4 regions of the Streptomyces sp. NPDC047982 genome follow, and region 2 is predicted to be linked to each of the others. Evidence: riboswitches for the same ligand, from Rfam matches in the RefSeq annotation. Region 2 holds a riboswitch; each other region holds the start of a gene.

Region 1 (3,824 bases), on a different contig from region 2:
CGACGTGTTCGCGGGCGGGGTGCTGGAACGGATACCCGCGGGCCCGCCGTCGCTCGCCGGACGGCCGTGAGAGCGGGCCGCCCGGAATCCGCGCGGCCCTGAGCGCGGCCGGCCCCGCACCGGTGTGCCCTCGTTCGCGAGGTGGCCCTGGGCCGGGGCCACCCCGCGAGCGGTATGGGGCGTCACGGATGGGGGGACGTCCACCGGATCCCGTCGGCGAGGTCCGGACCGCCCTTCCGGCGGGTGACGCCTCGAGACGCTCCTCAGAGCGGCAGGAGGTCCGGCCGCTTCGCCTCGACGTGGTCGCCCGAGGACTCACCGCGCAGCCGTCGGCCGATCCATGGCACCAGGTGCTCGCGCGCCCAGTGGATGTCGTCGCGGCGGACTTCGAGCGTGCCGCGCTGGGCCTGCGGGGGCCACGGCTGGTCGGGGTCGGCGGGCACCTCGATCCCGAGGACCTGGGCGGCGCGCAGCGCGACCCTGGTGTGCCCCTCGGGTGACAGGTGGAGCCGGTCGTCGTCCCAGGCCCGCCGGTCCTGGACGGACCGCAGCGACCACAGGTCGAGGACGGGGCAGCCGTAGCGGTCGGCGATGGCCCGTACGTGGGCGGTGTACGTGGCGATCTTGCCGCGCAGATGGCGAAGCACGGGAACGCCCCGGGTGTCGAAGCCGGTGGTGACCATGACGATGCCGACGGACGCGGTCAGTTCGGCGACCGCGCGCTCGAAGCGTTCCGCCACGTCGTCGGGGTCGGTGCCGGGCCTGATGATGTCGTTGCCGCCCGCACAGAAGCTCACCAGGTCGGGTGCCAGCTCTTTGGCGCGCGGTACCTGTTCCTCGACGATCTGGTCGAGGAGGCGTCCGCGTACGGCGAGATTGGCGTAACGGAAGTCCGCATGCGCGGGACCTTCGGCGCTCGTCCTCTCGGCGGGGTCCGGGAGCTGGTCCGCGAGAAGCACGGCGAACCGGTCCGCCCAGCCGACGGGGGTTCCGTCCGGTCCGGGGTCGCCGACCCCTTCCGTGAAACTGTCGCCGATCGCCGCGTACGACCCGATGACGCCCTTTCGGTCGATGACGCCACGCTGGTTTTTTCTCGAATCGTCTGCCACGAACGCTCATCCTGCACTGACGAATGTGACCTACGCGACCGTAATAAAGGGTTGACGGGTGGTGAGATAGGCCACCTGGCCAGGTTCGCCGTCGGGGGAACACGCGGCACGGAGGGGCGCGTGCGCTGTCGCGCGCCCCTCCGTGCCGACCGGGCCGGGCCCGGCCGCTCCGGTCGCCGGACCGTTCGGCCCGGGTGTGTGGAGTGCGTGGCTCAGACGTGGATGCCGTGGGCCGCGAGGTAGGCGATCGGGTCGATGTCGGAGCCGTACGCCGGGCCGGTGCGGACCTCGAAGTGCAGGTGCGGTCCGGTGGAGTTCCCGGTGGAACCGGAGAGACCGATCTGCTGACCCGGGCTCACGGACTGACCCGCCGAGACGGAGATCGAGGACAGGTGCCCGTACTGCGAGTAGCGGCCGTCGGCATGCTTGATGACGACCTGGTTGCCGTAGGCGCCGCCCCAGCCGGCGGTGACGACGGTGCCGGAGGTGATGGCCTTCACGCTGGTTCCGGTGAAGACGGGGAAGTCGATTCCGGAGTGGCTGCCGCTGGACCAGTTGGATCCCGAGGCCCGGTAGGCGGTGGTGTGGTTGCCGGGAACCGGGGGCACGTAACCGGAGCCGGTGCTCCGGACCGCCTGGGCGGAGGTCTTCGCCTTCTCGGCCGCCCGGGGCTGGGCGGGGACGGACGCGGCCGGGGCGGACTTCTCGGTGACCGCCGACGGCACCGCGGGCACCTTCGACGGGAGGACGGAGCCCATGCCTCCGCCGGTGGGCGCGACGTGGCCCGACGCCTTGGCGCCGAGCGTCAGCTCGGTGCCCGGACGGATCAGGTCCGGGTCGGCACCGATGACCTCACGGTTGTCCTGGTAGAGCTTCTGCCAGCCGCCCTCGACATCGTGCTCGGCGGCGATCTTCGACAGGTAGTCGCCGGGAGCGACGGAGTACGTCGTGTCGGCGGCCGGTTCCTGGGCGACCCGCTGGGCCGGGGCGGTGTGCGCGGCGGCGGAGGCCGGCTTCGTGGCGGCGGCCTGCGGCGCGGCATGGGCGCCGGTGGCGCCGAGCAGCGGCAGGGCGATGACGGCGCCGCCGGTGCTCACGGCGGCGACACCGCGGGCGATCGCACTGGACTTGATACGACGGTGCTTACCCGAGATGGGCATGATGCGTTCTTCCTCTCCGGCGCCTGCGAGGTGAGCTGTCGGGTTCGGGCTGGAGATGCCCGGCCGCGGCGAGCGCGACTTCACCCCGAGCCGACCGGTCTTTCGCCGGCCGGCGGACCACTTGGTTCCCCCGCTCCTGCCACGCGTCGAGTGAGTGCGTTATCCGGTCGGCGGCAGGATTGGGCGGTCCGTCCGGATTGACGGTGACCGTAGGCGAGCCGCGGACCGAGAACAAGCCGTCGATTCCCGAGAGGATTCCGCGCCGAGAATTCGAGGCGGAATTCCGGTCACCCTCCGTGGATCCCAGATCTTGAATTCCCGCGCCGCGTACGGAATATCCGATCGGCCTGTCGGTACGCACGGTCACGGATATGATTCCGCTCACGAGCGCGAATCCCTCACAGAATCGATTTGGTCATACGCCAACAGATATGCTCAATACGGACATTCGATCGACGTCGCGCGTGCCGGAGCCTCAGCACCCGCGCGTCGAGGTCCCCCGCAGCCCCGTGAGCAGCCCCTGGTGCAGCAGTACCGACCCGCGGTGCACCGCCCCGCAGAGATCCGTCCAGCTCCACGCCTCGGGCGACTCGCTCCACTCGGCGAGGTCCCCGCCCACGCCCAGCGCCCCGGCCATCGCACTCACGAAGCGGAGTCCCAACGAGCCGACCCGACCGCTGAACTGGACGTTTGGGCTGTCCGTGCCGCACGCGGACTTCAGCCGGGCCGGATGGATCTGGCTGAACCCCTCCTGGATGGCGAGGCGGCCGAGCGGGTCGGTGTCGTCCCGGTTCCACACCCGGTTGGTACGGGAAGGGATACCCAGGTCGATCCGGCCGCCGCCGCCCGAGCAGGATGCGAGGCCACCGAGGGGCAAGCCGCCCGCAGTCGGTCGATCAGCGCGTACAGACCCTCGACATCCTCGGGCCAGAGATTTTGCGGATATTCCTCGCCCGGCCATCCCGCATTGGTGAACCGCGGTTGCAGTCCCATTTCGCATAGTCGATGGGCCTACCGGAGAGCAACGCGTCCAGTTGCTCCCGGAGATACTCCCGCACATCGCTCCGGGCGAGATCGAGTACCCGTTGATGGCGGAACTCCGTCCGCGTCGGCCCGGGGAAATGCTGCCCGGTCGGGGGTGCACGATAAAGATCACTGTCCGCATTGACCATTTCCGGTTCGATCCAGATACCGAACTGCATGCCGCGCGTGTGGACTTCGTCGGCCAGGGGCTTCGGGGGCCGAGCGATGGTGTCGTGACGATCGCGCAGGCCGAATTCGCCTCGGAGGCACGGAGATTGGCGCGGGCATCGACAGAGCGGAGGGCGAGATGATTGCCTGAGGAACCGATGTCGTATCGTCGCGGGAGTGGCCTTGTCGGCGACTCGCACCGACGGCCGGACACCCCCAGGAGTCACTGTGACGCAGCAGCTGCCGCAGATCCCGTCGACGGAACCCGAGCTGGCGGGCGTCCGCAACTTCCGCGACGTGGGCGGGCTGCCCACCGAGGACGGTCGGCGGGTGCGGCACGGGCGGCTCTTTCGCAGCGGGCATC
Region 2 (3,824 bases):
ACGGCCTCACGGTGTTGCGCTGCCACCGCCCCGGCCAGCAGGTGGTGGCGGTCGAGATCATCCTCGACGCCCCGCTGGACGCCGAGCCGGAGGGCCTGGACGGCGTGGCCACGATCATGGCGCGGGCCCTGTCCGAGGGCACCGACAAGCACACCGCCGAGGAGTTCGCCGCCGAGCTGGAGCGCTGTGGCGCCACGCTCGACGCGCACGCCGACCACCCCGGCGTGCGGGTCTCCCTGGAGGTCCCGGCCTCCCGGCTGACCAAGGCGCTCGGACTGGTCGCCGAGGCACTGCGGGCTCCCGCCTTCGCCGACAGCGAGATCGAACGGCTGGTGCGCAACCGGCTCGACGAGATCCCGCACGAGCAGGCCAACCCGGCGCGCCGCGCCGCCAAGCAGCTCTCCAAGGAGCTCTTTCCGGCCACGTCGCGGATGTCCCGGCCGCGTCAGGGCACCGAGGAGACGGTGGAGCGGATCGACGCGCAGGCGGTGCGCGCCTTCTTCGAGGCCCATGTCCGCCCGTCCGCGGCGACTGCCGTGGTCGTCGGCGACCTCACCGGGATCGACCTGGAGGCCCTGCTCGCCGACACGCTCGGCGACTGGTCGGGAGACACCGTCGAGCCGCGCCCCGCTCCGCCGATCACCGCCGACGACACCGGCCGCGTGGTCATCGTGGACCGCCCGGGCGCGGTGCAGACGCAGCTGCTGATCGGCCGGATCGGACCGGACCGGCACGACAGCGTGTGGCCTGCCCAGGTGCTCGGCACGTACTGCCTGGGCGGCACGCTCACCTCCCGGCTGGACCGGGTGCTGCGCGAGGAGAAGGGCTACACCTACGGTGTCCGCGCCTTCGCCCAGGTGCTGCGGTCGTCGGCCCCGGACTCGGCCACGGGCGCGACCGGTGCCGCCATGCTCGCGATCAGCGGATCGGTGGACACCGAGTCGACCGGACCGGCGCTGGAGGACCTGTGGACGGTCCTGCGGACGCTGGCGGCCGAGGGGCTCACCGACGAGGAGCGCGAGACCGCGGTGCAGAACCTCGTGGGTGTCGCGCCGCTGAAGTTCGAGACGGCGGCCTCCGTCGCGGGCACGCTCGCCGACCAGGTCGAGCAGCACCTCCCGGACGACTTCCAGGCCCACCTGTACACCCGGCTCGCCTCGACCGGCACGGTCGAGGCGACCGCGGCCGTGGTCAGCGCCTTCCCGGGCGACCGGCTGGTGACGATCCTCGTCGGCGACGCGTCCCGGATCGAGGAGCCGGTCCGGGCCCTGGGCATCGGCGAGGTGTCGGTGGTCGCCGGCTGAGCGGTACGCCGTCCCGGCCCCGGCCCGACCGCCCGGGCCGGGGCCGGGTGAGGGCGTGCGCGGGCACCCGCAACGGCGCACGAGGCCGCTCACCAGCCGTGAAGGTGACGACGCACCGGCCGACGGCCACCTGCGTTTCCCGTCCCGACCTCGGGTTCCCGGACTCCGACCGGTGTTCCGGGCCCCGACGCCCCGGGCCCGTCGGCCGGTCGGGCCCCGACGCCCGGGCCCGGACGTCCCGGCCCCGGCGTCCGGGCTTCGGCGCCCCGGGCCTGTCGGCCGACGCCGGGCGTCCGGCGCCCCGCTCCCGTACCGGGGCAGGTCCCCAAAGGACAGCCAGCGGATCCTGCCGGGGCCGCACGGAACGGGCCGACGCCGAACGGGAACGGCCTGACCGGGGCCGTCGGCCCCGGCGGCCGGGCGCGCGGGCGAGGAAGACCCCTGTGAGCGATGTCTCGCCGGGGTCTTCCCTTCGTGTCCGTCCCGGCGGCGAGGTTGCCCGTACGTCCTGTGGCATGCGCTACAAAACGGCTTGTCCGTTTGGTGAAGGAATGTGCTCGCGCTTAGCGTCGACCGGGCTGTCCGCCACTCGTATGTCGCGACCGCGACGCACCGGACAGCCATCGCCGAGTCCCGTCGGGCGTGAGCCCTGGGGAGCCGGGGACCCGAAGCAGTCCCTGGGGTGAATCGGAAGCCCGAGCCTCGGTGAGGCCGGGGCGCCCGTAGGAGACCTTCCTGCTCCGAACCCGTCAGCTAACCCGGTAGGCGAGAGGGAAGGAAAGGATCAGCCACTTCATGGCGTTCACCCGTGCCACCGGGAAGCACCGTGCCCCCGGCCGACCGACGCGCCGCAGCGCGATGATCGCCGGCGTCGCGGCGCTGGCCACCACCGGCGTCGTCGCAGGCGCCGCCTCCCCGGCCCTCGCCGCGGACACCAAGACACCCGCGGTCGGTGAGACCGGCCTGCACCAGGTCATCGCGATCCAGGACGCCATCGCCGACCGGGTCGAAGCCCAGGCCGACGCGCAGCAGCACCGGGCCGACCTCGTGGCCGAGGCGAAGGCGGCGGCTCAGCGGAAGGCCGCGGCCGAGAAGCGCGCCGAGGCCGAGGCGAAGCGCGCCGCCGAGGCGCGGGCCGAGAAGGCGCGTGCCGCCCGCGCCGCCGAGCGCACCCGCCTGGGTCTCTTCCAGCTCCCGGTCGCCGGTTCCTACGTCACCACCGGCTACAAGTCCAGCGGTTCGCTCTGGTCCTCCGGCAGCCACTCGGGCATCGACTTCCACGCGGCGTCCGGCAGCTCCGTCGTCGCCGTCGGTGCCGGTACGGTCGTCGAGGCGGGCTGGGGCGGCGCGTACGGCAACAACGTCGTGCTGCGCATGACGGACGGCACGTACACGCAGTACGGGCACCTCTCGTCGATCGGTGTCCGTGTCGGCCAGAGTGTCGGCGCGGGCCAGCAGATCGGTCTCTCCGGCTCGACCGGCAACTCCACCGGGCCGCACCTCCACTTCGAGGCCCGGACCACTCCCTTCTACGGATCCGACATGAACCCCGTCGCGTATCTGCGCGCCCACGGCGTCTCCGTCTGACCGACGGCCGGCCCCCGAACCGCACCTACGGCCCCGGCAGCACGGCGGGGAGGATCTTCGCCCGCCGGACGGCCGGTTCCACGACCCGTCGGCGCAGGCGTCCGGCAGCCTCGCGCCGATCGTGACGCCGACCCGGCTCCGGCTCGGGACGGAGAACGGGTCCGGTCCGCAGAAAGACCGACCGGAGAAGGGGGCGAGAGGGGAAGGGCCGGAAAAGGGCCGGGCCCGGCAGAGGTGCCCGGGCCGGAGAATGCAAAGAGCCGCGGTGCCGGTGGGCGGCATCGCGGCTCTGTGGCGGGACTCGGTCCCGCGGGCCCGGAACCCGGGACGGGGCTCAGACGGTCTCCGGGAGTTCGTCGAGACCCTCCGCCACCAGCTTCGCCAGGCGGTCGAGGGCGGCCTCGGCGTCGTCCGCCTCGGACGCGAGCACGATCTCCTCGCCGCCCTCCGCGCCGAGACCGAGCACCGCGAGCATGGATGCGGCGTTCACCGGGGTGCCGTCGGCCTTGGAGACCGTCACGGGGATGCCGGAAGCCGTGGCGGCACGGACGAATATGGAAGCGGGGCGGGCGTGCAGGCCCTCGGCCCAGCCGACGTTGACGCGGCGCTCAGCCATGGTTCTGCCCTTCATGAATCACTAGTTGTCTAGACCATTCTCTCATGCGGTGCGCGGTGCTCCGGCCGACCCGCGCCACACCCACGAGCGGTGCCGCAACGCCGTTCGGCCCCCCTCAGACTGCCCCGGCCCCGGGAGCTACGCGAGTGGTGGGCGAGCCGTAGTCTGTGCCCATGCAGTCCTCGCCGGAGCAGAGTCCGCATCACGCCTATCCCGACCACTGGGAAGCGGACGTGGTCCTCCGGGACGGAGGCACTGCGCGGATCAGGCCCATCACCACGGACGACGCCGAACGCCTGGTCAGTTTCTACGAGCAG
Region 3 (3,824 bases), on a different contig from region 2:
GTAGACCTCGGCACCCCAGCGCAGGGCCTCGGAGAAGGACTCCGCGCCGATCGGGGCGATCATGAACTCCTGGATGTCCACGTTGGAGTCGGCGTGCGACCCACCGTTGAGGATGTTCATCATCGGGACGGGCAGCAGGTGCGCGTTCGGGCCGCCGAGGTAGCGGAACAGCGGCAGGTCCGCCGCCTCGGAGGCGGCGTGCGCGACGGCCAGCGACACGCCGAGAATGGCGTTGGCGCCGAGCGAGCCCTTGTTCTCGGTGGCGTCCAGGTCGAACATCGCCTGGTCGATCAGCCGCTGCTCGGTCGCGTCGTAGCCGACGAGCTCCGGGCCGATCTGCTCGATCACGGCGAGGACGGCCTTCTCGACGCCCTTGCCCTGGTAGCGGTCGGGGTCGCCGTCGCGAAGCTCAATGGCCTCGAAGGCACCGGTGGAGGCGCCGGACGGCACGGCAGCACGGCCCGTGCTGCCGTCGTCGAGGCCGACCTCGACCTCGACCGTGGGGTTCCCCCGGGAGTCGAGGATTTCCCGGGCTACGACGACGTCGATGGACGGCACGAGGCATCTCCTTCTGGAATATGACACTGGTTCTGCAGGGTCACTGTGGCCTTGCGACAAGAGCCTAACCGGCCCCGCCCGCCCAGCCCGACGACCGCCCGCCCCCTGGGATGAAAAAGGACCCGGTAGCACACGATCCCGGACAAATGGCCAGAACATTACGGATCAGTGACTACAACAGTTGAACGACCGCCCCGGACCGACCCGGACGAGCTCGGACGCCCCCAACGACGCCGGATACGGCGAACGGCTGACGCGGCGGCGGACACGACGGCGACGGACCGCGGTCGCTCGGAACGACCACGGTCGCGCGGGCCGTGGCCACCGAGCAGAAACCCCCGGCCCGGCACGCACGGGGAACGCGCGCCGGGCCGGGGTGTCCGAGGGGGCGGAACATCCGGGGCGCCGGAGAAACCGGGGGTCCAGGGATCCGGCATGTCCGGGGTATGTGGTGACACCCCGAATGCCCTGGACGTCCCGTAGGCCCATGGGCGTCTCGGACGTGGGACGCGGGATACGGAGTACGGGGTGTCCGGGCGAGGAGAGGAGGCGCCGGAACTACTTCGTCAGGTGCAGCTGCTGACCCGGGTAGATCAGGTCGGCGTCCTTGACGATGTCCTTGTTCAGCTCGAACAGCTGCTGCCAGCCGCCCGTGACGCCACGCTCGGCGGCGATCTTGCTGAGCGTGTCGCCGGAGACCACCTTGTACTCGCCGTCACCCTTCTTGACCTTCTCGCCGGTCGGGGTGGTGACGGTCTTCTTCGCCCCGGCCTGCGGGGCGGCGGGGCGGTCGGAGCGGGAGGCGGGAGCCTCGGCGCGCTCGACCTTCTTCGGCTGGGCCTGCTGCGACTGCTGAGCGGGGGCCGCCTGGGTGCTCTGCTTCTGGGCGGCGCCGGAGCTCTTCGAGGAGGTGTCGACGCCCGGGTCGACGCCGTCGTTGCGCAGGTTGCCGGCGGCGGCACAGCCCCAGGCGCCCGGGCCCTGCATGTCGAGGAGCCGCTCGGCGGTGGCGATCTGCTGGGCCTTGGTGGCCAGGTCGGCGCGCGGCGCGTACTTCAGACCACCGGCGGCGGCCCAGCTGGACTGCGAGAACTGCAGGCCGCCGTAGTAGCCGTTGCCGGTGTTGATGGACCAGTTGCCACCGGACTCGCACTGGGCGACGGCGTCCCACGTGGCGACGGAGGCGGCGGAGGCGCTGGTCGCCCCCATCAGCGGGACGGCGACGGCGGAGCCGGCGACTCCGGCGAGCGTGGCGACGCGGACGGCCTTGGACGGGCGGCGGTGCTTGCCCTTGCCGGAAAACAGCATGGAGGTCTCCTCACCGACGCCTACGAGGTGAGCTGTCGGGTTCGGGCCGAGTGAGTTGCCCGGTCGCACGTCCTAGCACGCGACTTCACCCCAAGCCGGTCCTGACGCGTCTTCCGACGATCAGGGCCGACGCCTACCTGGGTCCCCCGCTCCTGCCTACGGCGCATGAACGCGTCTGTTCCCTCCGACCGACGGCAGGATTCGGCGTGACGGTCGACGGGGCCCGCGGTGCGAGCGGTTACGACCGTAATCACATATAAGCCCCACATTCAATGATGGACACTTCGGACAATCCCCCCTCTCCCGCATGTGAGGAACCGTGGTTTTCGCAGGTGGGGAGCGATACGGACGGGACTTCCCGACGCAACACGCCAATTGGCACAAAGAGACCCATGTCTCACTCGCTTGCAAGTGGACACGGGTCTCGGGAGCGCCCCGTCCCTGAGGCGCCGTCAGCCGGTCAACGACCCCGGCCTCAGTCGGATTCCACGCCGACCTCAAGGCTCTGGCCAGGGAGGATGAGATCCGGATCGGAGCCGACGACCTCTTTGTTGGCCTCATAGAGCGCGGGCCAGCCGCCGGGAACGTTCTGCGCGTCAGCGATCGCCCAGAGATTGTCACCGGGGCGGACGGTGTACGCGCTACCGGCGGCCGGGGAGGCCGCGTCGCGCCCGCCGCCTTCGCCGCGCGAGGCGTGACGGCCCGACTCGCGGTCGGCCCCTCGCCCTTCCTCGGCGGCCGGCACACCGCGATGCTTGCCGCCCGCACCGCCGGACGCGCCTGAATCCCCGGAGGTTCCCGGGACCTCCGGGGTCGCTGGTGTCCCGGATGCCTCTGACGGGGCGACAGAAGTGTCGGAGTCGCCTATTTCCACTGATTCGGACGAATGACGCGTATCGGAGGGCGAGGCGGCCGACCCGGTCGGCGAGGGCGTGGCACGGCCCCCGCCCTCGGCGCTCGGCTCACCCGTGCCGCCCGAAGGCGTGGCGTCACCGCCGGACGGGGACTTTGACGCCCCATCAGTCGACTTCGCTCCGCTCTCCACCCCGGCGCCGCCCGGCGCCTGTGCACCCCGCTCCGGCCCGGCGCTGCTCGCGGACTGCTCGGAGGACGTCGACCCCGGGTCGACCCCGGGCAGTCCCCCGCCCGTCGTGAGGCCGGAGATGGGCGCACAGCTCGGCCACGCCTGCGGTCCCCGGTCGCTCAGGATCTTCTGGGCCACCGCGATCTGCTGGGCGCGGCTGGCGAGGTCGGCGCGCGGGGCGTACGCCTCACCGCCGTACGCCTTCCAGATCTCCGGGGTGAGCTGGAGGCCGCCGTAGGAGCCGTTCCCGAAGTCGGCGCTCCAGGATCCCCCGCTCTCGCACTCGGCCACCCGGTCCCATGTCGCGGAGTCGGCCGCCTGCGCGGCGCCCGCACCGAGCAGCGGGATGGCGATGGCGGATCCCGTCACGCCCGCCGCGACGATGATGGCGGGTGCCTGACGAGGGCGACGGTGTCTGCCGTTCGCGGAGCCCATGAGGTTGCCTTCCGTGTGACGGACGAGTGCATACGAGCGACCGGTGGGTCGAACGGTGAACCTAACCGGACTCGAACGCGTGTCACAAGTCGGTGCAGCGCGGATCACGCACACATCACAGTTCTGACGGGGCGTCAAAAACGGCGCTGGACGGGCCGGGGTCCGAACTCCACGGGGAGCGTGCGCAGTCCGCGCATGATGAGCCCGCCGCGCCACCGCAATTCGGTGGGTTCCACCGCGAGCCGCAGGTCGGGCAGGCGTCTGAGCAGTGTGGCGAGCGCGGTCTGTCCCTCCAGCCGGGCGAGCGGTGCGCCGAGGCAGTAGTGGATGCCGTGCCCGTATCCGAGGTGCTGATTGTCGCGTCGGGCGAGGTCGAGCGTGTCGGGGCCCTCGAAGCGCGCCGGGTCGCGGTCGGCGGCGGCGAGCACGACCAGTACGG
Region 4 (3,824 bases), on a different contig from region 2:
CGTCACCGCCACGGTGGACGGCCGTACCGTCGCCGTCGGCAGCCCCGGACGCGTGCTCGACGGGCATACCGGCCCTGCGGCGGCCGAAGCCGTCGCACGTCTTGAGGAGGACGGCCGCACCGTCGTGCTGGTCGCCCTCGACGGCGCCCCGGTCGGCGTCCTCGGTGTCGCCGACCGGCTGCGCGACGACGCCCGCGACACCGTCACCCGGCTCAGCGCGCTCACCGATGCCCCACCGGTGCTGGTCACCGGCGACAATCCGCGCGCCGCCGCACGCCTGGGCGCCGACGTCGGGATCCGGGACGTCCGGGCAGGGCTGCTGCCCGAGGACAAGGTGGGTGCGGTGAGGGAGATGGAGGGGGCCGGGCGCAAGGTCCTCGTGGTCGGGGACGGCGTCAACGACGCCCCCGCCCTGGCCGCGGCCCATACGGGCATCGCCATGGGCAGGGCGGGCTCCGACCTCGCCCTGGAGACCGCCGACGCGGTCGTCGTCCGCGACGAGCTCGCCGCCATCCCCACCGCCGTCGCCCTCTCCCGCCGCTGCCGACGCCTGGTGGTGCAGAACCTGACGATCGCCGGCGTCTTCATCACCGGCCTGGTCGTCTGGGACCTGGCCGGCACCCTCCCGCTGCCGCTCGGCGTCGCCGGGCACGAGGGCTCCACCGTCCTCGTCGGCCTCAACGGGCTCCGGCTGCTGCGCGAGGCCGCGTGGAGGCGGGCCCGGAACGACCGCTGAAGCCCGGGGCACCCGGGCGACGCGACGGTCGCGCAGCAGATGATCCCGCACCACCAGCAGGCCGTCGCGACGGTGGCGCCGGCCGACGGCGGCGCCGCCGATCCCGGGATCAAGGAACTGGCCGCGGCGATCCGCGACGCCCGGGACCTCGAGATCGGCCGTCCACCGGACGTTCCGCACCTTTTTCGTGCCCGGAGCACTCACGCGTGCCGCACTCACGCGTGCCGCACTCACGCGTGCCGCACTCACGCGTGCCGCGCCGGAGGCCGCTGGGGCTTCCGGAGCCTGCGACCGAGCGAGAAGTGAAATGTCCCTTTTGGATTGATTTGAAGTGAATTGCAATTTTGGCCGGTAAAGATACTTTCGGCAATCGTTGAGGCGTTTGGGTGTCAGGTGAAACGTCCCTTTTGTCGCCTCGTGGTGTGAGTCACGTAAAAACCTCCCGAAGGGCCGGTCCGTGGCTCGACCACCCTTGTCGCGCAAGGGGATTCGAGTTCGGGTTGTGAGCTGGATTACTGCGAATTCCATGAATTGATCATGCGAATCAATTGTGATCAAAAATGGGGGCTTGTTCCGTTCCGCTTTTCTCGCCTACGGTCACCATCAATCCGGACGGAACGCCGAATCCTGCCGCCGTCCGAGAAACCGACCCACTCGTGTACGGCAGGAGCGGGGGACCCAGGTAAGCCGCCGGTCCGGTATCCGGAACGGCTCGGGGTGAAGTCGCATTCCTTGCGGCCAGACATCTCCCGTCTGAACCCGACAGCTCACCTCGCAGGCGACGGAGAGGAATTCACCATGACCGCAACGGGCACGTACCGTCGCCGCTCGTCCACTTCCCGGACCCGTGGGCTCATCGCCGCGGCCACGGGCGGAGTCGCCCTGGTGCTTCCGCTGATCGGAGCGGGATTCGCCACGGCCGCTCCGGCTCAGGCCGCCACCACCGAAAAGGTCGCGGTGCCGACCGCCGTCACCACCGGAAGTACTTCCGCGCCGAAGGCGGCGACCGTCACGCATTCCGTCCTCTCGGGCGACACCCTTTCCAAGATCGCACAGAGCTATTCCCTCGAAGGCGGCTGGAAGAAGCTGTACGAGGACAACCGGGAGATCATCGGGAACAACCCCGCGCTGATTCTCCCCGGAATGAAGCTGGCCGTCGGTGCCAAGGCCGAGTCCAAGGCCACCACCGGCGCCTCCGGTGCCCCGTCCGCGACCGTCACCGCCGCGCCGGTCTCATACGCGGACAACCTGGACGGCTGGATCAGGGAATCGCTGGCCATCATGGCCAAGCACGGCATTCCCGGCAGCTACGACGGCATCCACCGCAACGTCATGCGTGAGTCCTCCGGCAACCCCCGGGCCATCAACAACTGGGACTCGAACGCCCTCGCCGGAACGCCGTCCAAGGGCCTGCTCCAGGTCATCGACCCGACGTTCCGCGCCTACCACGTGCCCGGCACCCCGTTCGACAGCTACGACCCGGTCGCCAACATCACCGCCGCGTGCAACTACGCCGCCGACAAGTACGGCTCCATCGACAACGTCTTCGGCGCCTACTGACCCATACCGGCACGCACCGGCCCGGGTCCGTGCCGGTCCGCAAGCCGCGGATGCGCCCCTCCGGAAGCCGCACGGCTCCCCGAGGGGCGCATCCCGTCGCGTCGTACCCGGGGCCCCATCGCCTTCCCCTGCCCCGCCCGCGGGCGGGGCGCACTTCGCTCGTGGTCACTCCAGGGCGCTGCCCGTCGGCCGTTCCCGCGGCGGCCTGGGAAGCGTCGCCGCCGCACCGTCCCGGACGGACCGCACCGCCGCCTCGTGAAGACGTCTGCTGTCCTCCTCGGAACAGCAGGGCACGGGGCTGCCCGACATGGTGAACCAGTCGATCGCACCCGTGTACTGCACGGTCACCTGGGCCGTGTCGTCGGCCCAGGTCGTATGAACGGTCAGGTCCCCGGTCAGGACGCCGGCCTCGTCCGTGAGCACGCCGCCGCGCCCCGAGAACACACCACGAGTGGTCCATGACGCCCAAGCCATGTACCCAGGCTGACACCCGGTCCGCGGATCCGCGACCCGCGGGACCGCGCGTGCCCTTGCCGCGCATGGCCGCTGCCGCGACGCCGGGCACCGTATGGCTGCTGGGCCCGCTCGGAGTCGCCGGACAAGCGGCCGGTACCCTCTGCCCGCCATCCCGCGCATCGGCACCTCGCTCACCGACCTCGTCGTCGCGCTGATGCCCTGCGCCTCGGTGGCGGTGGGCGCGATGCTCTTCGGCGAGCGGCCCGCGGCGCGCGGTGGTGGCTGCGGTCATGGCGTGCGCGGCGGCCGCCGGATACGCGGCACTCGGCGCGGCCGCGGGGGACGCGGGCGCGGGGACACGGACGGGCCGGGCCCGCTGCTGGTGGGCGCTTGCGACCACGGCCTTCGCGGTCTACGGCGTCCTGTACCGGCGACGGCTGCCGGGACTGCCACCGCTCGCCGTGCTTCCCGTCCTGCTCGCCGCCGTCACCTCACCGGGGCGCCGAGGGTCTGCGGTCGCGGCTGGCGGGGCGCACGGAACGAGGCGACGCCGTTCTTCGACGGCGGCGTACGGGGATGCGCCGCGCTGTCGCTGTGCCTGTTCGACGACGCGTACGCGGACGACACGTCCACCGCCCCCGCTGACCTCGCTGCCGGACGTGTCCGGTACCGAGGCGCTGCCCGTCGCCCAGGCCGCCCTGCGTCTGGCGTTCCCCGGACGAGCCCTGCCCGAGGAGACCCGGTTCGCGTCCCTCGACGGCCGTCGGCGACGGCTGGTCCGCGTCCTCGCGAAGTCGCCCGGGACCTGGCTGCTGGACGGCAGGCCCTTCGGCAACGTCGGCACGCTCGTGAGGAGTTACGGGCTGCCGGGCGACGTGGACGCGATGGCCGCGTACATGGCCGGCACCCCGTCGCCCCGCAGGACGCGGTGAAGCGCACGTGACGCATGCGTCCGCTGCCTCTCCCGCACTGCCGCGCCCCCCGTCGCACGGGTGCGACGGGGGGCCTGGCAGACTCCGCGTCGTGAGACCCGACCTGACCCGACTTCGGGACATGATCGACGGGGCGCCGG

What was found. Region 2 has a riboswitch for cyclic di-AMP ahead of ACGF2V_RS04285 (M23 family metallopeptidase). Riboswitches for the same ligand answer to the same signal wherever they lie in the genome.
Region 1: another riboswitch for cyclic di-AMP. It lies ahead of ACGF2V_RS11055 (LysM peptidoglycan-binding domain-containing M23 family metallopeptidase); the one in region 2 lies ahead of ACGF2V_RS04285 (M23 family metallopeptidase).
Region 3: another riboswitch for cyclic di-AMP. It lies ahead of ACGF2V_RS17050 (transglycosylase family protein); the one in region 2 lies ahead of ACGF2V_RS04285 (M23 family metallopeptidase).
Region 4: another riboswitch for cyclic di-AMP. It lies ahead of ACGF2V_RS08055 (LysM peptidoglycan-binding domain-containing protein); the one in region 2 lies ahead of ACGF2V_RS04285 (M23 family metallopeptidase).

What each region holds. Positions count from the first base shown of each region.
Region 1 is NZ_JBIDBS010000007.1:72,835-76,658, forward strand. Features, by position in the region: gene ACGF2V_RS11045 (STM4011 family radical SAM protein) at 1-70, shown strand, start outside; gene ACGF2V_RS11050 (SGNH/GDSL hydrolase family protein) at 264-1,109, opposite strand; gene ACGF2V_RS11055 (LysM peptidoglycan-binding domain-containing M23 family metallopeptidase) at 1,322-2,269, opposite strand; cyclic di-AMP (ydaO/yuaA leader) riboswitch at 2,277-2,432, opposite strand; partial or broken gene ACGF2V_RS11060 (alpha-galactosidase) at 2,668-3,504, opposite strand; gene ACGF2V_RS11065 (tyrosine-protein phosphatase) at 3,689-3,824, shown strand, end outside.
Region 2 is NZ_JBIDBS010000003.1:105,060-108,883, forward strand. Features, by position in the region: gene ACGF2V_RS04280 (pitrilysin family protein) at 1-1,304, shown strand, start outside; cyclic di-AMP (ydaO/yuaA leader) riboswitch at 1,919-2,087, shown strand; gene ACGF2V_RS04285 (M23 family metallopeptidase) at 2,100-2,891, shown strand; gene ACGF2V_RS04290 (HPr family phosphocarrier protein) at 3,226-3,507, opposite strand; gene ACGF2V_RS04295 (GNAT family N-acetyltransferase) at 3,681-3,824, shown strand, end outside.
Region 3 is NZ_JBIDBS010000012.1:125,253-129,076, reverse strand. Features, by position in the region: gene eno (phosphopyruvate hydratase) at 1-558, opposite strand, end outside; gene ACGF2V_RS17050 (transglycosylase family protein) at 1,117-1,866, opposite strand; cyclic di-AMP (ydaO/yuaA leader) riboswitch at 1,869-2,083, opposite strand; gene ACGF2V_RS17045 (transglycosylase family protein) at 2,342-3,385, opposite strand; gene ACGF2V_RS17040 (cytochrome P450) at 3,520-3,824, opposite strand, start outside.
Region 4 is NZ_JBIDBS010000005.1:152,608-156,431, reverse strand. Features, by position in the region: gene ACGF2V_RS08065 (heavy metal translocating P-type ATPase) at 1-736, shown strand, start outside; partial or broken gene ACGF2V_RS08060 (DUF305 domain-containing protein) at 767-1,042, shown strand; cyclic di-AMP (ydaO/yuaA leader) riboswitch at 1,345-1,530, shown strand; gene ACGF2V_RS08055 (LysM peptidoglycan-binding domain-containing protein) at 1,535-2,296, shown strand; gene ACGF2V_RS08050 (hypothetical protein) at 2,462-2,770, opposite strand; gene ACGF2V_RS08045 (hypothetical protein) at 3,043-3,684, shown strand; gene ACGF2V_RS08040 (SMI1/KNR4 family protein) at 3,776-3,824, shown strand, end outside.